Regions from separate parts of the Planococcus sp. S3-L1 genome, predicted to be linked through region 4. Evidence: riboswitches for the same ligand, from Rfam matches in the RefSeq annotation. Region 4 holds a riboswitch; each other region holds the start of a gene.
The links. A riboswitch is a leader RNA that binds a small molecule or an ion and turns the genes downstream of it on or off. The one in region 4 is predicted to bind S-adenosylmethionine.

Region 1 (5,546 bases), on a different contig from region 4:
TTCAGCTGCTAGCCGTGCTGAATTTTCACTAGATCCTAAAATCCAGATGGGTGGCGCATTTACCGTAACCGGCGTTGCTTTCATGCCAAAGTATGGATGGTCTTCTGGAATAGCATCGTTTAAGTACATACACAGCTCGTCTATTTGTTTAGGAAATAGACTACTGTCTCGCTTTTTTCCTTCATCTAATGCATAAGAAGCACGTGGCATACCACCAGGTGCTCGTCCCATTCCTGCATCGATTCTTCCAGGATATAAGGCTTCCAGCAATTTGAAGTTTTCCGCAATTTTAAAAGCAGCATAATGTGGCAGCATGACGCCACCAGAACCTAGCCGTATTGTTTGAGTCACAGCTCCTAGATGCGCAATCAGCACTTCTGGAGAAGATCCGGCTAGCGTTGTTGCATCATGATGCTCAGACACCCAAAAGCGTGTATAACCCCACTTTTCAGCTTGTTGTGCAAGAATGGCGGTATGCTTTAATGCCTCCTGCGGTGTGCTACCTTCTGAAATTGGTGATTGGTCTAATAGGCTATACTTTAATGCCATAAAAATTCTCTCCTTTACAAAAAAACAGCTTATTCTTCAACCAAGTAACCGACAGAGCGCAAAACTGTATGAATAAACGCCTGCGCTGCTAGAAAGACTTCTTCTTTTTCAGGTTCTTGGAAAATATCGTGATAGCAAAATTTCCATTCTTTGTAGCTGAATTCGTTTAGTTGTTGCTTTAGTAACCATTGACGAGCTACTTCTTTCTCAACAATTAAATCTCGCTCTGCTGTATACAAACAAGTCGGAATCTGCGGATACCTGTCAATACTTGCAGCCGTTTCTTTCATATAACTCTGCAATTCTTTATACCAACTTGCAGTAATAACCGTTTGATACCGCTTGCTTTCGGTTTCTTGACTATAAGAAAAACGATCGCGTGTCAGGTGGCGTAATTCGATGCCATGATCCACCTTTCTGCGGCCAGTCAATTGCGCAACTCCTGGAAATGCGTTTGGCACTTTCGGTGGCAATTTTTTTAACTGCAACCAAGGCGACGTAAAAATAACTCCGGCTACATTGAATTTCCGGTTCCCTAAGACATTCATCGCAATAGTTGCGCCCAGTCCATGGGCAATGACAAATACTGGCAACTCATTTTCTGACGACAGTCTCAGCAACTCATTTACTGCCTGTTCGTAGTCATCAAACGATTCTCGGTGAACTTTGTCCGCTCCCGCATTTTTGCCATGGCCCGGTAAATCTCCTGTATATACGTCAAATCCTGCCGATCGCCATTTTTCAATTTGCCATGCATAGCGCAGGTGTTGTTCATACGCACTATGTATAAACACAACTACTGCCTTTGCTGATCCTTCAGCCTGCCATTTCCACATAATCCAACTTCCTTTCCCTGCTGATTAATTCTCGATGTTGTCTGTTAATTTGACGTTTTGATTTGATTTGTTACGATTAAGAATATCTTATCTTGTTTAAAGGAGCTTTGCTATGATTTATCCATTTAAAGACAAATTCCCTAAAATCGATCCATCTGTTTTCATTGCAGACTACGTCACAATTTCTGGTGATGTGACAATTGGCACAGACTCTTCTGTGTGGTTTAATACGGTGATTCGCGGGGATGTCTCTCCGACGATTATTGGCGATAAAGTCAACATTCAAGACCTCTGCATGCTTCATCAAAGCCCGGGTAAAACCTTGCTTCTTGAAGATGACGTGACTATTGGCCATCAAGTTACACTTCACAGTTGCATTGTTCGTAAAGGTGCTCTCGTCGGCATGGGTTCGATTATTCTCGACGGCGCGGAAATTGGAGAAGGCGCATTTATTGGTGCGGGTAGTCTCGTACCGCCTGGAAAAGTTATCCCTCCTGGCATGCTAGCACTCGGACGCCCCGCGAAAGTCGTCCGCGAACTTCGTGAAGACGATAAAGAAGATATGGAACGTATTGTTCGAGAGTATGCAGAAAAAGCAGCTTATTATAAATCACTCCAAAAAAAGTAACAAAACGAAAAGGACGACCGGGCATCACTGCCTAGTCGTCCTTTTCGTTTTGTTAACTTATACGCCAGCTTGTTCTTTTAAGATCGCTGCTTTGTCTGTACGTTCCCATGGCAAATCAACATCGGTACGGCCAAAATGTCCGTAAGCTGCCGTTTGCTTGTAGATTGGGCGACGTAGATCCAACATTTTAATGATGCCAGCAGGACGCAAGTCAAAGTTTGCACGTACCAAATCATCTAATGTGTCTTCATCAACGATGCCTGTTCCAAACATATCAAATGCGATCGATACAGGATGTGCTACACCAATTGCATAAGCTAACTGAACTTCGCATTTATCTGCAAGGCCAGCTGCGACAATATTTTTTGCAACATAACGCGCCGCATAAGCCGCTGAACGGTCTACTTTTGTTGCGTCTTTTCCTGAGAATGCGCCGCCACCGTGACGCGCATAGCCACCGTATGTATCTACGATGATTTTACGTCCAGTTAAACCTGCATCTCCTTGAGGTCCACCGATAACAAAACGGCCAGTTGGGTTGATAAAATATTTTGTTTCTTCATCGATCCACTTTGCTGGTACAACTTCGTTAATGACGTATTCCTTAATATTACGTTGAATTTGTTCTAACGTTACTTCTGGATGATGTTGAGTTGAGATAACAATTGTATCCACGCGAAGCGGTTTGTTGTTTTCATCATATTCAACCGTCACTTGTGTTTTACCATCTGGACGCAAGTATGGAAGAATTTCTTCTTTGCGTACTTCAGCCAAACGACGTGCCAATTTATGTGCCAATGAAATCGGCAATGGCATTAACTCTTCTGTTTCGTTGTTCGCGTATCCAAACATTAATCCTTGGTCACCTGCACCGATATCGTCTAACTCTTTATCTGTCATTTGGCCTTCGCGTGATTCAAGCGCTACGTTTACTCCAGCAGCGATGTCCGGTGATTGCTCATCGATTGCGGTAAGAACTGCACTTGTTTCTGAGTCGAAACCATATTTAGCTCGCGTATAGCCAATTTCTCTTACCGTTTGTCGAACGACTTTCGGAATATCTACATACGTAGAAGTGGTAATTTCTCCGGCTACTAGAACGAGTCCTGTCGTAACAGTCGTTTCACACGCAACGCGTGCATTTGGATCCTCGGTTAAAATGGCATCCAAAATAGCATCTGAGATTTGATCACAAATTTTATCTGGATGTCCTTCTGTTACTGATTCTGATGTAAATAATCGACGGTTTTTCAAAAAATGTTCCTCCTTATATCCTGCGAGATTGCTCTCGAAATTGATACGGTACTCGTTTCCCATGTCAAGTCCGTTCCAGACAATCTGGATTGAACTTCAAGCCGTTTGTGGCCTTTCACACGAGGATTAAGGGCATTTCACAAAAAAATCCCTTCACTCATTCGTCATGAGGAAAGGAAGAATCATCATTAGCACCTTTCACTCTTATCATCCAAGGTCTGTGCACCTTGTGTCAGGTTGGGCACCATCACTGCAAAAGCAGCAGGTTGCCGGGTTTCATAGGGCCTGCCCCCTCCACCAGCTCGGAATAAGAGTATCCGTTCAATTTTTCATCATACGGAATTAGCAAAGTGATGTCAACAATTTTCGAAAATAAAATTACATTCTTCAAATAAAAACAATGATTTTTTGATTATGCTATTCTACCAAACTTTAGATTCCCGCAAGTAAAAAACCAAACTATTCAGTAGTATTTCTGTTCACACAAAGCCATTGTACACTGTAGAAAACCGCTTTAAAAGGCACCAGGACTATTTGGAAATTATAGAAATAATTCTACGTATTGTCGGGGCTATCCTCTAATATTTTTTAATTTCCCCAGTGGATTAGTGTAGACTAATAAAGCTAATGTGTTATACTAATGAACGAATATACATCCTCCCCATTATGGGAATAACAGAAAAGGAAGGTACATATATATGACTTCAGTGAACTTTGCAAACGATTTAAAAGATCTTTTGACTGGCCAAAATGTGCATGTTCAATTATCAGTGCCACAATTAGTGGAAGCGGCAACATCCCGCAAAGAAGCAGTATTAACTCGGGAAGGCGCTGTAACAGCGGAAACAGGAAAATATACTGGCCGCTCACCGAAAGACAAATACATGGTGGAAGAAGAAAGCTCTAAAAACAAAGTCGACTGGGGCAATGTGAACCGTCCGATTTCAAGCGAAATATTTGAAAAGCTTTACGCTAAAGTGATTAAGCACCTTAAAGACAAAGATGCGCTTTATGTATTCAAAGGATTTGCCGGAGCCGACCATGAATCACGTGTGCCCATCCAAACAATCAATGAATACGCATGGCATAATCTATTTGCTCACCAATTGTTCATCCGGCCTACAGCTGAAGAATTGCAAACACACAAAGCTGAATTCACAGTTGTGTACGCTCCGACTTTTCAAGCAGACCCTGCAGTTGATGGTACAGCTTCTGAAACATTTATCATCGTATCGATGGAGCAAGGCATTATTTTGATTGGCGGCACTGAGTACGCTGGCGAAATGAAAAAATCAATTTTCTCTATCATGAACTACTTACTTCCTGAAAAAGGAATTTTACCTATGCATTGTTCAGCAAACGTTGGTCCAGAAGGCGACGTAACTTTATTTTTCGGTTTATCCGGAACAGGTAAAACAACTTTATCAGCTGACGGTGATCGCAAACTAATCGGTGATGATGAGCACGGCTGGTCAGATAACGGCGTATTTAACATTGAAGGTGGTTGCTACGCTAAAACGATTAATTTGTCGCGTGAAAATGAACCACAAATTTACGACGCAATCCGTTTTGGTTCAGTACTTGAGAACGTCGTAGTGGACCCTGAAACACGCATTCCAGATTATAATGACGGTTCATTAACTGAAAATACACGTGCAGCATACCCAATGCAAGCAATCGACAATATTGTAGATCCTTCAGTTGCAGGACATCCGAAAACAATTGTCTTTTTGACTGCTGACGCATTTGGCGTATTGCCTCCAATCAGTAAATTAACAAAAGAACAGGCGATGTACCACTTTTTAAGCGGCTATACATCGAAACTTGCTGGAACAGAGCGCGGAATCACTTCACCTGAAGCAACATTCTCTACATGCTTCGGTTCACCTTTCTTGCCGTTGCACGCAACAGTTTACGCTGAAATGCTTGGTAAGAAAATCGACGAGCACGGCGCTCAAGTTTTCCTCGTTAACACTGGATGGACTGGTGGCGTATACGGAGTCGGTAGCCGTATGAAACTTTCTTACACACGCACAATGGTTCGCGCTGCGATCAAAGGCGAATTAAACACTGTGCCAACTGAAAAAGAAGCAGTCTTCGGTTTTGAAATTCCAACTGAAGTACCTGGAGTTCCAAGTGAAGTATTAAACCCACGCCATGCATGGTCAGACAAAGCAGCTTATGACCAAAAAGCAAATGAATTGGCGCAAGAATTCCAAGAAAACTTTAAAAAGTTCGGCACTGTCGCACCTGAAATCAGCGTGCTAGGCGGACCAACT
Region 2 (5,546 bases), 130 kb from region 4:
GACGAAGACTAACTTAAGTACACATAGAAAAGCACCTAATGGACGCGTATCCTTTAGGTGCCTTTCTGTTATCGAGGATAATTTTCAACGTCTTGCTTGCGAAACAGTGCGAGTAGAAATCCACTAATTATCTGGTGAGCTCAGGCACTACTAGGCTTTTTAGCTTATTCTCGATAAATCCGCTCCATTTATCAAATTCAACGAGAAATCCATCATGGCCAAATTCTGTTTCAACGATTTTCCAACTTGCCGTCTTTTGTTTTTCAAGCCACGGAGCCATTAGCTCACTTGGATACAACAAATCGCGCGTAAAAGACAAGGAATAGACGGGAACATCTAGTACAGCATCTTGGATATCATGTGTATTCATAGCTCTCAGCAGTAATACATAGCTATTGGCATCAAAACGACCGGCTAATTTCTTGCCTTGATAATTCAAATATGACTGCACATCAAATTCTTCGCCATCGCCACTACGACCAAAGCGCCGATTGAACATATGACCGCTTCGATAAGTAACCATTCCTGCCATTCTAGCAACATGAAACCCCTTCAAAAGAGACGCATCTACATAGTCTCCATTATTAAAATCCCCATCACTTTCAATCGCCAATATGCCAATGTGATTAAACGCCACTCCATAGTCACTGTAATAGGGAGTGACAGCTAGCGGAAAAATCGCATCCGTAAAATCTGGATAGAGGTTTCCCCATTCTAAGGTTTTCATTCCACCAAGGGAACCGCCAATGACTCCTGCAAGGTGGTCAATTCCCAATTCTTTTAATGCACGATATTCCGCTCGAACCATATCACGTATTGTCAATGTTGGAAAGTCAGCTCGGTAAGGAATTCCTGTTTTCGGATTTTTCGATAAAGGACCCGTCGATCCGTGACAGCCTCCGAGTACGTTAAAGGTAATCACTTGAAAAACAGTTGTATCCACGGGTTTTCCTGGTCCGATTAATCCTGCCCACCACCCTGGATTTTTTTCAGTACCGACTGCGTATTGGTTACCTGTCAATGCATGGCAAATCAGGATCGCAGGAGCTGTTTCATCTCCGAGACGTTCGTATGCAAGTTCCACATCATCTATCGTCTTAGTAGAGTCCAGGATTAATGAGCCAATGGATACTGTTTTCATGACGATCCCTCCTTATACCTTTTCCAAAACTGCTGCCTGTATGGCCTGTTCCAAATCAGCGATTAAATCTTCTGCATTCTCCAATCCAACAGACAAACGAATCAACTCTTCCGTTACGCCAGATGCAGTTAACTCTTCATCGTTCAATTGCTGATGTGTCGTAGAAGCCGGGTGAATAATTAGCGACTTGGCGTCTCCTACATTGGCTACATGAGACCAGAGATTTATGTGATCAATCACTTTACGTCCTGCTTCTCTTCCACCTTTGATACCAAAATTGACAATCGATCCATAACCTTCATTTTTCAAGTATTTCTTCGCCAATTCATGAGAAGGATGTTCTTCAAATCCAAGGAAGTTTACCCACTCGATTTGTGGATGCTTTTTTAAGTAGTCTGCAATAATTTGAGCGTTGCTATTGTGTTTTGGAATCCGTAAATGTAAAGTTTCTAATCCTTGCAGTAAAGCATGAGCACTATCCGGGCTCAGTGAAGGGCCAAAATCACGTAATAATTGAACGCGAAGTTTTGTCGCAAAAGCTGCACCTGGTACATCAATGCCGTACCGCAGTCCATGATAGGTTTCGTCAGGCTGTGTATAATTTGGGAAACGTGGATTGTCCCAATTGAATTTCCCAGCATCCACCGCAACGCCACCAATTGTCGTTCCGTGTCCGCCAATCCACTTTGTCGCAGAATGAATGACGACGTCTGCACCAAACTCAATCGGGTTGCTGCCGTAAGGAGAGGCAAATGTATTATCGATCAATAACGGCAATCCGTTAGCATGGGCAATTTCTGCTATTTTTTCGACATCAAAAACATTCAAGCTTGGATTACCAATAATTTCACCAAATATCGCTTTTGTTTTATCTGTAATTGCTGCTTTAAAATTTTCTGGATCGGTCGCATCGACGAATTTTGTTGTAATGCCATAGCGTGGTAGCGTGTTAGCAAACAAATTGTAAGTGCCACCGTAAAGACTGCTATCTGCTACGATTTCATCACCCGCTTCTGCAATGTTCAAAATGGAAAAAGCAATAGCGGCCATTCCTGAAGAAAGAGCAACTGCTGCAGTACCACCTTCTAGTAACGCTACTCGTTGTTCAAAGACATCGACTGTCGGATTCATAATGCGTGAGTAAATATTGCCTGTATCTTTCAGTCCAAAGAGGTCTTGTGCATGCTGTGTATTTTTAAAAACATACGAAGTGGTTTTATAAACAGGAACACCTCTAGAGCCTGTCGTTGGATCTGGTTGTTGTCCTCCGTGTAATAATAATGTTTCTGGTTTAAAGTTTGTCATTTTCTATTCCCCCTGTTTTTTTAGTAGTAACACATGCTAAAGGGGACGAAAAAAGCCCCCTTCGCTAAGAAGAGGGCCGTAAATTACGGAGTTTCCTCCTCTTATCTCTCAGAACCTGAAAATCGATTCTGTAGGAATTAGCACCTTTACAAACAAAATGTCTGTCGGTTGCCGGGCATCACAGGGCCTATCCCTCCGCCACTCTTGATAAGAGTATTTGATTTAATTTTTGATCTTGTTGTGAAGTATAAAAACTTTATTGGCGTTTGTCAAGCTTATTAGTCAAAAAATTTTGAAACCTTGCCCACTTTCAAACGTTATCTTTTAGTGTAGAGGAGGAATTAATGATGGTCATTTGGATTTTGCTCTTATTGATTACAGGTTATTTTATCGGTTGTTGTCATGGTTCACTTGTTGCACAAGCCGTATCAGGCGTTAACATCAAAAATTCGGGCGTAAAAAATTCCGGTGCTTCTAATGCAGCCATCGTGCTGGGCTGGAAATATGGTTTGCTCGTTGCCTTTATTGACGTTTTCAAAGGCTTTGCTGTTGTTGCGGGGTTACGTTTGTTAGTGGACTTAGGTAGCTTTTCAACTGCAACAATCTGGACCCTCTTGTTCGTTGCAGGAGCTGCCGTAATAGTTGGTCATAATTTTCCGTTCTATATGAACTTTGACGGCGGAAAAGGTACAGCATCTGTAATAGGTGTAATGATAGCGCTTGACTGGAAGCTCGGGTTGCTCGGATTATTGTTATTGATCGTTGTTTCACTAGTAACAAATTATCTTGTCATTGGCGTATTCGTTTTGTACGCCGTGTATTTTGTAATTGCCTTTATCCCTGCAGTCGGTCTATGGCCGTTACTAATAGCGCTAGTCCTGTTCATGATGGCTGTATGGAAACATCGAGAAAATATTATACGAATAAAGAGTGGCAATGAACCTACAGTATCATCAGTTTTTCGAAAGAAACCTACCCCGTCCATTTAGAAAGGAATACAATGAATTTTGAAGATGAAAAAATAAATTTCAATATTCATCTTGACTTTTTTGTTATTCCGCCATAAAGTAGGAATCACGAATCGAATAGCATACATCACTTTCTTATCCAGAGAAACCGAGGGACAGGCCCTATGACGTTTCGGCAGCAGATTTGTTTAACCGCAAAAACTGTGCCAACTCCTGCAAATGCATCCATGCATTTGGAAGATGAGAATTAGATGGTTTCAACAGGAGCCCTCTTTTTTCTTATGGTTAAGAAAAAAGAGGGCTCTTTTTGTCTAGTTTCTCGACGGATTGTGAGCATTAACGATTTGAATAACAATACAGCATGAGGAGGTCTACTTACTATGATTCAATTCGAAGGCGTCGCCAAAACCTACCAATCAGGTAAACAGGAAATCCATGCATTGAATGGCATCGATTTAACTGTCGAAACCGGCGAAATCTACGGAGTTATTGGCTTTAGTGGAGCCGGTAAAAGTTCATTAATCCGCACAGTAAACTTGCTCGAACGTCCTTCTAAAGGACGTGTATTAATTCACGGAAAGGATATTTCGACGCTATCTAGCAAAGAAATTCGTACTATCAGAAAAGATATCGGTATGATTTTCCAACATTTTAATTTACTCCATTCAAAAACGGTTTATCATAACGTTGCTATGCCGCTCCTGTTAGCTAACACATCGAAAAATGATATCGAAAAACAAGTAAAAGAGTTGCTCGATTTCGTTGGACTTGCAGATCAGGCGCAAAAATATCCAGACCAGCTGTCAGGTGGACAAAAGCAACGCATCGGCATTGCTCGTGCTCTTGCAACGAATCCTTCCGTTCTGTTATGCGACGAAGCAACATCAGCACTTGATCCACAAACGACGAAATCGATTTTGGACCTACTTCGCAAAATCAATAAAGAATACAATATTACCATCCTGCTCATCACACACGAAATGGGCGTCATTCGAGAAATCTGTGACAAAGTGGCCGTGCTTGAAGCAGGGAAAGTTATTGAGCAAGGAAGCGTCTTTAACGTTTTCTCTAATCCACAGCAGGCTACCACCAAACGATTTGTTCGCTCTGTTATGAACGACGAGTTGCCTGAATCGCTGCTAGCACAAATTCAAGATAAACAAAATAATCAGGTCATATACCGGTTGCAGTTTACTGGCACATCAGTCGGTCAACCCTTCATGTCCCGAGTGTCACGTGACTTTAACGTTGATTTGAATGTACTATTCGGCAATATTACCGAATTGCAAGGTGTTCCATACGGTAACTTAATTGTCGAATTCTCTGGAGAGTCAAGCGAAGTGGAACGTGCCTTATCTTCTATTAGGGACAGCACTATTCAAATAGAGGAGGTCATTGATTATGTCAGTTAATTACGAACAAATTTTGGAAGCTTTATGGGAAACCGTCTATATGACAGGTGTTGCTTTTGGATTTTCGCTATTGATTGGCTTTCCTCTCGGTATCTTGTTAGTCGTTACACGTCATGGACATTTGTTAGAAAATGAAATTGTGTCTAAAGTATTGAATGTCGTCATCAATATTTTTCGCTCTATTCCTTTTATTATTTTAATGGTTGCTATTATTCCATTAACTCGGCTCATTGTTGGTACATCGATTGGTACAGCTGCAGCCATCGTTCCACTAGTTTTCTATGCGGGGCCATACATTGCTCGGTTAATTGAAAACTCTTTGCTTGAAGTCGATAAAGGTGTGATCGAGGCCGCACAAGCAATGGGTGCCTCTCCATTGCAAATTATTTTTCGCTTCTTGATTCCCGAAGCGTTAAGTTCACTTGTTCTTGCTTTGACAATCGCTGTAGTTGGACTTATTGGTGCTTCTGCAATGGCTGGCGCTATTGGCGGCGGTGGTCTTGGGGACTTAGCCATTACATACGGATATCAACGATTCGACACGGTCGTAATGTTCATCACAGTAGCTATTTTGGTCATACTGGTACAAGGCGTTCAATCTTTTGGAAATGTATTATCGAGGCAAGTCAGACGTAATTAGTAAAATACACCTTAAAAATGGAGGAATTACTCATGAAAAAAATTTTAACAGCAACATTATTTTTACTACTGGTATTCATT
Region 3 (5,546 bases), on a different contig from region 4:
TAAGTCAGCAATTAAATCTTCAGCAAGTTCCACCCCGACTGAAAATCGCAATAACCGATTGCAAACGCCACGTTTCGTCCGTTCTTCAAAAGGCATGTCTGCATGAGTTTGGGTGGCGGGGTAAGTAATAAAACTTTCAACACCGCCAAGACTTTCCGCAAAGGTGATGAGTTTAATGTGTTCAAGAAAAGGAGCTATCCATTCTTCTTTTTGCAAACGGAAGGACAACATGCCGCCTTTTCCAGGGTACAACACATCAGACACAGACGACTGCTGAGACAAAAACTCAGCAATGGTTTTCGCGTTTGCGTCATGCTGTCGCATCCGTAAAGGCAATGTCTTTAATCCGCGAACCAGTAACCAAGAGTCAAAAGGGGACAAAACGGCACCAACCGAGTTATGGAATGTTGCCAGTTTTTCGCAAAGGCGATCGCCTTTAGCGGCAACAAGTCCAGCTAAAACATCATTATGACCACCAATATATTTCGTCGCACTATGGATAACAATGTCTGCACCCAGTAATAGGGGCTGTTGAAAGAATGGCGTTAAAAATGTGTTATCGACGATTAATAGAAGCTTATGCTTTTTAGCCAATGCGGCATAAGCAACGAGATCAATTTCTTGCATCAGTGGATTGGTGGGCGTTTCAATAAAAAGTGCACGTGTATGAATGGTTATTTTTTGTTCTGTGTCTTGGACATCTTTGAACTCGGCGTAGTTGGGGTGAATATTATAAGCTGATGCAAAGTGATCTAATAGGCGGTATGTTCCACCATAAATATCTTCCGGTAGTAACAATTCATCACCTGGACGAAAAAGAGACAAAACGAGTTGAATAGCTGCCATTCCAGAACTGCAAGCAAATGCAGCATCTGCGCCTTCAAGTTCTGCAAATCCTTCTTCCAGAACAGAGCGAGTCGGGTTTTTCGTGCGCGTATAATCATAGCCAGTTGAGTGGCCAAGTCCTTGATGTTCGTAGGCTGTCGATAAGTATATGGGCGGATTAACGGCTCCTGTTGTGGGATCGCTGTGATTGCCTAATTGAACTAATAAAGTTTCCAAGCTGTGTTTTGTCATATTACTCATCCTCTCAATAAGAAAACAGGGGCTTTTCTTCATAAAGAAGAAAGCCCCTGTCCGGAAATGCATTCTTCTCATCTGTTAGGCAGAAGCCTATTGGAATTAGCACCGTAGTCTTCATCAGACTGGTTGCTGAGACTTCACAGGGCCAAATCCCTCCGTCTCTCTAGATAAGAAATATCTTATTAAGTTTAGTGTTTCTGTTTAGATGTTCCTAATCATAAATCAATTAATGACAGAAAGCAAGTGTTGAATTTTAAATAATGCAAATATAAGAAGTGGGTAGGCAACTAGCTTGACTAGTAAAGGGAGGATGGGAAAAGAAAAATTTCTTTAGGCCTGTCGAATCTACATGGCTGCTTACGCTTTTCGGTGTCCAGTTGCAAGTGCCTAGCTCTTCGGGACATAAGTCAACCCAGCTGCGTAGCAAAGAACGCCACACTGCTGGTCTGTCTTATGCCTGTCAGAGCTGACGAGGCACTTTCACTTTTCATGTTGTCCAGACTCCAGCAGCCAGATTCTCGGGACATAAGCCACTCCGGCTGTGTGGCTGAAAACACGCCACTTCGCCAGAGCGTCTTATGCCCGTCGAATCTACATGGCAGCTTGCGCTTTTCGGTGTCCAGTTGCAAGTGCCTAGCTCTTCGGGACATAAGTCAACCCAGCTGCGTGGCAAAGAACGCCACACTGCTGGTCTGTCTTATGCCTGTCAGAGCTGACGAGGCACTTTCACTTTTCATGGTGTCCAGACTCCAGCAGCCAGATTCTCGGGTCATAAGCCACTCCGGCTGTGTGGCTGAAAACACGCCACTTCGCCAGAGCGTCTTATGCCTGTCGAATCTACATGGCTGCTTACGCTTTTCGGTGCTTGAGCAAAAAAAGGGACGGTTCAGATAAACATCGCTACAATGGAAGAGAATAGGAGTGAACGTAATTATGCACATTAAGAAATTTGAAAATATCCCATTGGCGGTGCTTGATTTAGCACCAATAAACGAAGGCGCAGAAACAGCACAGACCTTTAAAAATAGTGTAGAGTTGGCACAGCATGTGGAGCGATTGGGGTTTAATCGCTATTGGCTAGCTGAACATCATAATATGCCGGGTATCGGCAGTTCTGCGACATCTGTCCTTATTGGACATATTGCAGGCGCAACAGAGTCGATTCGTGTAGGTTCAGGTGGAGTTATGCTACCGAATCATGCACCGCTTGTCATAGCAGAGCAATTTGGTACATTGGAAACTATTTATCCTGGACGCATTGATTTAGGTCTAGGGCGTGCACCTGGTAGTGATCAAGCTACTGCGCATGCGTTACGTCGAAATTTGAATAGTAGCGGAGATGATTTTCCCCAGCAAGTTGCGGAGTTAGAAAATTACTTTTCAGCTAACCCTGTCGGACGTGTTCGGGCCTACCCTGGAACTAATATAAAGATTCCGCTTTGGCTACTCGGATCGAGTGGATTTAGTGCACAGCTGGCTGCGTTAAAAGGTTTGCCATTTTCATTTGCTAGTCATTTCGCACCGGATTACATGATGCAGGCTTTGCAACTTTATCATCAAAACTTTAAACCGTCACAGGTGTTGGCCGCTCCTTACGCGATGCTTGGCGTTACGATTATTGTTGCAAAAACACAAGAACGTGCAGAATGGTTGGCGACTTCTTCGCAGCAGCAGATGTTCTCCTTGATGCGAGGAGAGCCAACTACATTTAGAGCACCCATCGATCACTTGGAGGAAGTTTGGACAGACCGCGAAATTGCGATTTTCCGGGACAAATTAGATTCTGAATCGACAATGGTTGGAACACCGGATCTTGTTAGACAAAAGTTGAAAAACTTTATTCAAAAAACAAGAGCCAATGAAATTATCGTCAATTCGCCGGTTTTTTATCAGGAAGATCGTTTGCGCTCATATGATTTTGTAGCAAAAATGATGGATTAAGTAAAGGGGCTACCCCAAAAGGTCATAAATCAGGACCTTTTGAGTGTAGCTCCTTTTGCATGCCACTTTCTTTTTGTTATAAAAAAATCGCCTCTCCGGTAACGGAAAAGCGATGATTCAACATTAATGAAGCTCTTTTTTTTCTTCACGCTGCCGTTCTTTTTCTATCTTGAATTCTTTGTAAGTTGTATAAACGGGTGCACCTTCGCCAATCATATTCAGAATCGCATTAAAATCATCATCTAACCGAAGTTCTATTTCTTGTGAATCGAGTACTCGGCGTTCCATTATGACCAACCTCCTCATATAATAATCAGCCGCCACGTAGCAACAGAAATAAGGTTTTAACTCACTTTAATTATACGGAATTTTTAGTTAATTTGAAAGCTAACTGCCTGGGTATTAAGAAAAGAAGAAAAGAATATAAAAAAGCGTTAAAGCAGGGGCTTTAACGCTTTTTAGATGATTATTGATTGATTTCAGCATTTAGTATCATGGACTCAAAGAACAAAGAGGGCGAAGTTTCATTCCATTCAAGGGAAGAGAGGTCGGCCGTTCGCTTATCGATATAGCCATAGGCAAGTTGTGTTCGTGGGTCGTCCGTCAATTGAAGCTTAACGTAAGGACCTTGAGGCGTCAGCCAGTTTAACTGCGACAAACGATTTTCGAGTGAAAATGCAATCCATTGGTCTTCATCTTCTTCTGTTTCGAATAACGGTTGTTGAGCTGCCATTAGCCATGTTTGACTTGAGTGCTTAGGTGGCAACCAAAGGTTTTTCGATAAGGTGCCTTCTTCTGTAGTGAAATCCGTAATTTCATGACGCAATTCCTGCACGGAGTCGCCATTTCCTAGTTGTAGATTCCGCGATACGTAAACATTGCCGATTAGAATTTCACCATTTTTGGTTGTGAAAATGCCATGCGGATTGGTCGTTGAGTCTAACCCGTACAACGCTTCGTCAAGTTTTGCTACCGGCTGTGGATTCCACGATTTAAAATCGGTGTCTTCTAACTTGTTGACATTCATCGACAATGTGTAAGGAATCCAACCGGTGTTTTTGATTTCTTCGAAAATAATGGAAGTGTCGTTTTGAAGCGATCGATCGACTAATGTATATGTGCCGACCTCTATTCCAAGGAAAGTCATCGTGTAAACTTGCGTAAGATCTGAACCGTTGTTACGGACTTCCGGTTCGCTGAATGTAATGAAAGTCGGCTTTTCAATGGTTAAGGACACATCGGTTTCCGAATAAAGTTCTACTTCATTTTTTAAGAACATGACAGCTGTAAAGATAATCAGCGACATGAAAAATAAGACGCCTATTAAAATAACAATTTTTCTAAACACATTTTCCACCTCTGTTTTCTGCGTGTTTGCCAGCTTCGATTATAACATGCAGAAATGAGAAGTAACGCCAACACATTTGAGCATCAAATGAACAAATAGTGATAAATAGAAAAACAGGTATCCAGAAGGATACCTGTTACAAGACTTTATCCAAAAAATCCTTAGCACGAGCAGTTTTCGGATGACTAAAGAATTCCATCGGCTGGCCTTCCTCGACTAATACACCATGATCCAAAAATAAAACACGGTCTGCAACTTCTCGAGCAAAGCCCATTTCGTGAGTCACGACAACCATCGTCATTCCGGATTTTGCTAAGTCTTTCATGACATCGAGCACTTCTTTGACCATTTCTGGATCCAGTGCCGAAGTAGGCTCATCAAACAGCATTAATTCCGGTTCCATAGCCAAAGCACGTGCAATCGCAACACGCTGCTTTTGGCCGCCAGACAAGCTGTTTGGGTAGGCCTTTTCTTTTTCAGCTAAGCCAACGCGTTCAAGTAGCAATCGTGCTTTCAATTCTGCTTCCTCTTTTTTGATGCCTTTTGCTTTCACCGGTGCATAAGTTAAATTCTCAAGCACCGTCAAATGAGGAAATAAATGAAAATGCTGAAATACCATACCGATTTGCTGCCGAATTTTATGGATATTTTTTTTAGAAGCCGTTAAGTTTTTACCGTTGATTTCAATAATGCCTGAAGTCGGTAGTTCCAGTAAGTTTAAACACCGTAGAAAAGTGGATTTGCCTGAACCAGAAGGACCGATAATCGATACGACTTCACCTTTCGTGACAACAGTAGAAATGTCACTGAGGACTTCATTCGTACCAAACTTTTTATAAAGCTGTTGAACTTTAATCACTTTGTTTTAACCTCCGTTCGAAAACTTTACCAATCATCGTCAAGCCCATCACGAGACACCAATAGATGACGCCGACAAATAACAACGGTTCAAAGTTGCGGAACAAGTCGGCACCCACTACTTGTGCGCGTCTCATGAGATCGAGGTAGCCGATGGTCGAGACGATAGCGGATTCTTTTGTTAAGGTGATAAATTCATTCATTAATGCGGGTAAGATGTTTTTCAAGGCTTGAGGCAAAATAATGTCTTTCATCATCGATCGGTACGGAATACCGAGCGCTTGAGCCGCTTCTGTTTGTCCTTTATCGACTGCTT
Region 4 (5,546 bases):
GGGCAATTCAACAAGTCCAATTTTGGTTCCAGCCAAAATGGCGACCTCTAAATCAGGATCAATGTCTACATCATATTCGCGTTTATAGAAATTCGCAGCAGCTTGACGTAATTCTGAAATGCCGCGGAAAGGTGAGTACTTATGTGTCTTCGGATCAGCCGCCGCCGTTTGTAATGCTTTAATAATATGATCGGGTGTTGGTTGGTCGGGATTACCTTGTCCGAGATTGATGACATCGCGTCCTTCAGCGACGGCTTTGCTCGTTTTGGCAACTAGTGAAGCAAAAAACTGAGTAGGTAAGTTTTGTAAGCGATTTGAAAAGTCCATAAAATTCTCCTCATTTTCGAAATAATTGCACATCTACTCCGAATCTTATAGAATTTAGATTAGCTTGTCTACTGGAGGAGAAAACATGAAAATTGCATGTGTTCAAATGGATATCATATTCGGAGAGCCCGAACAGAACTATCAGCAAGTCATAAATTATTTAACGGAGGCAGCCGCTAACGGAGCGGAGACAATTGTTTTGCCAGAAATGTGGAACACGGGATATGCACTGACTGAGCTTGGTACTTTAGCAGACAGCACTAACCAAACTGTAGAGCTACTGAAAAGTTTTGCGAAAGAACATGCTGTGAATATTGTCGGAGGTTCTGTTTCAACACAGAAGAATAACGGCTTTTATAATACGATGTATGTCGTTAATAAAAACGGTGAACTTGTTTTGGAATACGACAAAGCACATCGTTTTGGTTTAATGGATGAGCATATTCACCTTGAAGAAGGTGATACACTTGGGACGTTTAAACTGGACGGCACTGTTTATGGCGGAGTTATTTGCTATGACATTCGTTTTCCTGAATGGATTCGTGCACAAGCACTAAATGGAGCGAAACTGATCTTCGTATCAGCGGAATGGCCAGAAGCGCGAATTGACCACTGGCGTATTCTTTTACAAGCTCGTGCAATTGAAAATCAGTGCTTTATCGTTGCCGTGAATCGCGTCGGCAGCGATCCGAAAAATGTGTTTGGCGGCAGTACGATGGTCATAGCTCCTTGGGGAGAAGTTCGCTTGGATATGCAAAAAGACGAAGGCGTGGGGTATGTGGAAATCAATTTGGACGAAGTAGAGGAAGTCCGAAAACGGATTCCGGTCTTTGATGATCGTCGTGAAAAATTGTACGAAACATTTAAAATTTGATTGACACTCTGAATCTATGTCTGTAATATGAAATTCAATCTAATATACTAACTTATCAAGAGAGACCGAGGGGTAGGCCCTATGACGTCCGGCAACCCCCATTTGGGAAGGTGCCAAGTCCTGCGGAATGTAAATATTCCGGAAGATAAGTCGAGAAAATAAACTTTTCGATGCCTCTTTCTTGATGAAAGAGGCATCTTTTTGTTGCCAGGGGGAAGCTATGATACATATTGAGAACTTAACGAAAACGTACATAACGAAACACGGCACCGTTACTGGAGTAGATCAGGTTTCACTTGAAGTCAGAAAAGGTGAGATTTTTGGGATTGTTGGATATTCAGGAGCTGGTAAAAGTTCGCTGATTCGCTGCATCAACTTGCTGGAACGACCGAGCTCTGGCAGTGTCGTAGTCGATGGCAAAGACTTAACGAAGTTGAGCAGCAATCAATTAAGAAAAGCGAGATTGAAAATAGGTATGATTTTCCAACATTTTTATTTGATCAGCCAGAAGACGGTTTATGACAATATTGCTTTTGCACTTCGGGCAGCAGGTACACCTACGAAAGACATTAAAATCCGCGTAGAAGAGCTACTAGAAATGGTCGGCTTGTCAGATAAGCGGGATGTCTACCCTGCACAGTTGAGTGGAGGTCAAAAACAGCGAGTTGGTATCGCTCGAGCATTAGCAAACAACCCAGCAGTCTTGTTGTGTGACGAAGCGACATCCGCGCTCGACCCTAATACGACGTTATCTATATTGCGGTTATTAAAAGACATCAATCGCAAATTGAAAATTACAGTTGTACTAATTACGCATGAAATGAATGTAGTTAAGGAAATTTGCGATCGAATGGCGATCATGCAAGGCGGACGTGTCATTGAAGAAGGACAAGTTTACGATATTTTTGCAGATCCTCAAAAGGAGCTAACAAAAGAATTTATTTCTAGTGTCGTATCCTTTAATGTCCCAGTACATATTTTGAAAGAATTTAAAGGAACTTTAGTGAAAGTGCTGTTCAAAGGTGGCGTAGCAGGCGAAGGCGTCATTTCCGATATGCTGCAGAACTTTTCGGTAAAAGGCAACTTTTTGCACGGAGCTATCGAGTACATTCAAGAACGACCGCTTGGCGTCTTTATTATGGAGTTAAAAGGCGCTGAAATGGAAGTTATGGAGGCATTGAAGTATTTGGAAAACAGAGCAGCAATCGTGGAGGTGATATCGAGTGGAAATTGAATGGGGACGAATTATTGAATTATGGCCAGAAATACAAACAGCATTTTTCCAAACATTAATGATGATCGGCATCTCATTATCGGTATCATTGATTGTCGGTTTGCCGCTCGGAATTTTGTTATTCATAACCGATCGCGGTCTGTTTCTTGAAAATCGACCGGTAAACTCGGTAGTGGGCTTTGTTGTAAACATTGTACGCTCTATTCCCTTTATCATTTTGTTAGTGGCACTTATTCCGTTAACGAAATTTATCACAGGAACAACAATTGGCCCGGTTGCGGCCAGTGTATCACTATCTGTCGCAGCAATTCCTTTTTTCGCGCGCATTGTAGAAAATTCACTTCGCGAAATTGACAAAGGAGTTATCGAGGCAGCTATTGCAGTAGGAGCTACACCGTGGATGATCATTACAGGTGTGCTGCTGCCTGAAGCAAAGTCTAGTATTGTTCAAGGCGTCACATTGACCATCATCAGCTTAGTGGCCTATTCTGCTATGGCAGGTGTAGTAGGAGGCGGAGGTATTGGAGATTTAGCTATTCGCTTTGGTTATTACCGATATGATAACACCATCATGATTGTGACTGTTGTTATTTTAATTCTGCTGGTTCAATTGGTTCAACAGGCAGGCGATTATACGGCGAAAGTCATCGATAAACGATAAGGGGAGAACAAAATGAAAAAACTAGGATTAATAGTAGCAGCGAGCGCATTGGCTTTAGCAGCATGTGGTAGTGGAGAAGAAAGTAAATCAACAGGAGAAACTTCAAAAGATATTAAAATAGGTGCTACTGCGGGGCCATACAGCGATATGGTGAGTAAGGCAATTGTGCCTGGTTTAGAAGAAAAAGGGTATACGGTAGAAATTGTGGAGTTTAGCGATTACATTCAACCAAATATCGCACTTGACGGGGGCGATATTGATGCCAACCTATTCCAGCATACAATTTACTTAGAGAATTTTGAAAAAGAAAACAATATGGATTTATCAGGTTTAATCGTCGTACCAACAGCGCCAATGGGCATTTATTCAAATCAATTTGACGCGTTAGAAGATATCGAAGACGGTGCGACTATTGCCATTCCTAATGATCCTGTTAATGCAGCACGTGCTTTACAAATTCTCGAAGATCAAGGTCTAGTCGAAGTAGACCCAGAAGTGGATGATTTAAAGATTTCCGAAAGAGATGTTAGTACAAATAAAAAAAACCTGGTATTCCAGCCAATCGAAGCTGGGCAATTGCCACGTGCAGTTGAAGGATCTGATTTATCCGCTGTTCCTGGAAACTTTGCACTAGCAGCTGAAATGGATCTACTGGATGCACTAGCACTTGAAAACATGCCTGACCAATACCGCAATGTAGTAGCAGTGAACGCAGAGAATGAAGACAGTGATTTTGCTAAAGATTTAATAGAAGTTGTAGAATCAAAAGAATTTGAAGCTGTAATCGATGAAGAATTTGTTGGTTTTGGTAAGCCTGAATGGCTGGCTAAATAAACAATGAATCTAATTGTATAAAAGCTTCTTCACGTTGAATTAGTAAGACCAGTACAGCTAGAAAGCCGCTCCAGATGAAAAATCTGAAGCGGCTTTCTTCTATATATATGGGAAGAAATGAAGAACACAAGCAAACGAAAAGTTAAATGCTCAAGAAATCTCTTTGACCATATGATGAAAAGGCTCACCAATAATAGTCCAAGGTTCGGCAATAGAATAGCCTAGCCGTTTGTAAAGACGAATCGCCCCGTCTTTATCAATATCAACGTTTAACGAAAGTTTGCCTCCTCCTTGAGAAGAAACCAGTTCCTCCGCAAATTGGAAAAGTTTTGAGCCAATTCCTTGGCCTTGATAGGAAGGATCGACTGAAACAGTGTCGATATACCACTCGTCGGTATGAGCTTCTGGCTCAATTGAACGATTGTGTCCTTGTTTTTTCAGTTGATCAGCCAAGTGGCGATCTAGTGCTTCAGCTTGATTGCCGTGATAAAGCACCAAAGTGCCAGCAATATTGCCACCTACTAATGCAACGTATGTATAACGGTAGCTATGACGTGTATTTTCTCCACGAATCATATCCTCTACTTTTTCAAGTACCGCTGCTGGTTCTTTTTGTGCAGTCATATGATTTGCGATGTCTCCAATCGCATTGATAATGAGTGGTGCGACTTTTTTTGCGTCATCGGGTTGCGCTTGTCGTATAATAATATTCATGTAGTATGCCTCCTGTTACTTGATTAAAACCTGCTTAGACTGAAATAATAGATCGTAGAAGTATAAAAGCTGCGCTATAGAGAAGTAGTTCAACATATAGTATATCAATGAATCTGTTTATTAACACGAAGGGGGTCTACGGATGGTAAATACGAAACATGTGCTGACATACGGAGATACATTTGTAGATTATATAGCGACCAATGCTGCGAATGATACTTTCGAACGTCATCTTGGTGGAGCTACCGTGAATGTGGTTGCAGGCGTTAGCCGTTTAGGTGTGCCGTCAGGATTTATTACAATTACAGGAGACGACGAGACTTCTGCTTTTGTGCGAAACGAATTACTGAAGGAGGGCGTAGATTTAACTTATGCCATCAAGGTACCCGAAAAGAGGGTGAGTGGTGTTTACATTCATTTGACACCTGAATTTGATCGTGTGTTCTCAGCATATGTTAACAAAACTCCTGATCTTCAAGTAGCGAGCGATAAACTAAAACCAAAAGCTTTTGAAAATGCTAGTGTATTCCATTTCTGTTCAGGAACTCTTTTTCATCCTAAAGCAAGAGCCACTACTCAAAAGGCATTAGAACTAGCAAAGGAGTATGATGTCCTTTGTTCATATGACGTCAATATTCGACCATTGCGCTGGGAAAGCGAAGACCTTTGCCGCAAAACCATATTGAATTTTCTTTCATCGGCAGACATTGTTAAACTAACGACAGAAGAACTTTCCTTTTTAATGGAAACGGAACGAATGGAAGATGGGATTACCCAATTATCCCATAATCATATTCCGTTGGTTTTTGTTACAGATGGTGAAAATGGCACGTATACCGTTTGTAAAGATCAAACCTTTCACGTACCGGTTATTCCTGTGCAACCGGTAGACACAACAGGAG

Region 1: it holds a riboswitch for S-adenosylmethionine, as region 4 does, so the genes downstream of both, metK (methionine adenosyltransferase) here and QMF37_RS00475 (methionine ABC transporter ATP-binding protein) in region 4, are expected to answer to the same signal.
Region 2: it holds a riboswitch for S-adenosylmethionine, as region 4 does, so the genes downstream of both, QMF37_RS01140 (O-acetylhomoserine aminocarboxypropyltransferase/cysteine synthase family protein) here and QMF37_RS00475 (methionine ABC transporter ATP-binding protein) in region 4, are expected to answer to the same signal.
Region 3: it holds a riboswitch for S-adenosylmethionine, as region 4 does, so the genes downstream of both, QMF37_RS02365 (methionine biosynthesis PLP-dependent protein) here and QMF37_RS00475 (methionine ABC transporter ATP-binding protein) in region 4, are expected to answer to the same signal.

The regions. Positions count from the first base shown of each region.
Region 1 is NZ_JASISN010000021.1:31,218-36,763, forward strand. It holds gene QMF37_RS15290 (LLM class flavin-dependent oxidoreductase) at 1-549, opposite strand, end outside; gene QMF37_RS15295 (alpha/beta hydrolase) at 579-1,385, opposite strand; gene QMF37_RS15300 (gamma carbonic anhydrase) at 1,498-2,013, shown strand; gene metK (methionine adenosyltransferase) at 2,071-3,267, opposite strand; SAM riboswitch class I at 3,469-3,581, opposite strand; gene pckA (phosphoenolpyruvate carboxykinase (ATP)) at 3,966-5,546, shown strand, end outside.
Region 2 is NZ_JASISN010000001.1:226,221-231,766, reverse strand. It holds gene QMF37_RS01150 (helix-turn-helix domain-containing protein) at 1-12, shown strand, start outside; gene metX (homoserine O-acetyltransferase MetX) at 128-1,141, opposite strand; gene QMF37_RS01140 (O-acetylhomoserine aminocarboxypropyltransferase/cysteine synthase family protein) at 1,154-2,446, opposite strand; SAM riboswitch class I at 2,545-2,660, opposite strand; gene QMF37_RS01135 (glycerol-3-phosphate acyltransferase) at 2,794-3,435, shown strand; SAM riboswitch class I at 3,547-3,661, shown strand; gene QMF37_RS01130 (methionine ABC transporter ATP-binding protein) at 3,795-4,826, shown strand; gene QMF37_RS01125 (methionine ABC transporter permease) at 4,816-5,466, shown strand; gene QMF37_RS01120 (MetQ/NlpA family ABC transporter substrate-binding protein) at 5,499-5,546, shown strand, end outside.
Region 3 is NZ_JASISN010000002.1:55,228-60,773, forward strand. It holds gene QMF37_RS02365 (methionine biosynthesis PLP-dependent protein) at 1-1,077, opposite strand, end outside; SAM riboswitch class I at 1,152-1,257, opposite strand; gene QMF37_RS02370 (LLM class flavin-dependent oxidoreductase) at 2,017-3,024, shown strand; gene QMF37_RS02375 (hypothetical protein) at 3,148-3,312, opposite strand; gene QMF37_RS02380 (hypothetical protein) at 3,491-4,372, opposite strand; gene QMF37_RS02385 (amino acid ABC transporter ATP-binding protein) at 4,509-5,231, opposite strand; gene QMF37_RS02390 (amino acid ABC transporter permease) at 5,224-5,546, opposite strand, start outside.
Region 4 is NZ_JASISN010000001.1:97,783-103,328, forward strand. It holds gene QMF37_RS00465 (pyridoxal phosphate-dependent aminotransferase) at 1-327, opposite strand, end outside; gene QMF37_RS00470 (carbon-nitrogen family hydrolase) at 413-1,201, shown strand; SAM riboswitch class I at 1,251-1,353, shown strand; gene QMF37_RS00475 (methionine ABC transporter ATP-binding protein) at 1,422-2,435, shown strand; gene QMF37_RS00480 (methionine ABC transporter permease) at 2,425-3,096, shown strand; gene QMF37_RS00485 (MetQ/NlpA family ABC transporter substrate-binding protein) at 3,109-3,930, shown strand; gene QMF37_RS00490 (GNAT family N-acetyltransferase) at 4,081-4,644, opposite strand; gene QMF37_RS00495 (carbohydrate kinase family protein) at 4,787-5,546, shown strand, end outside.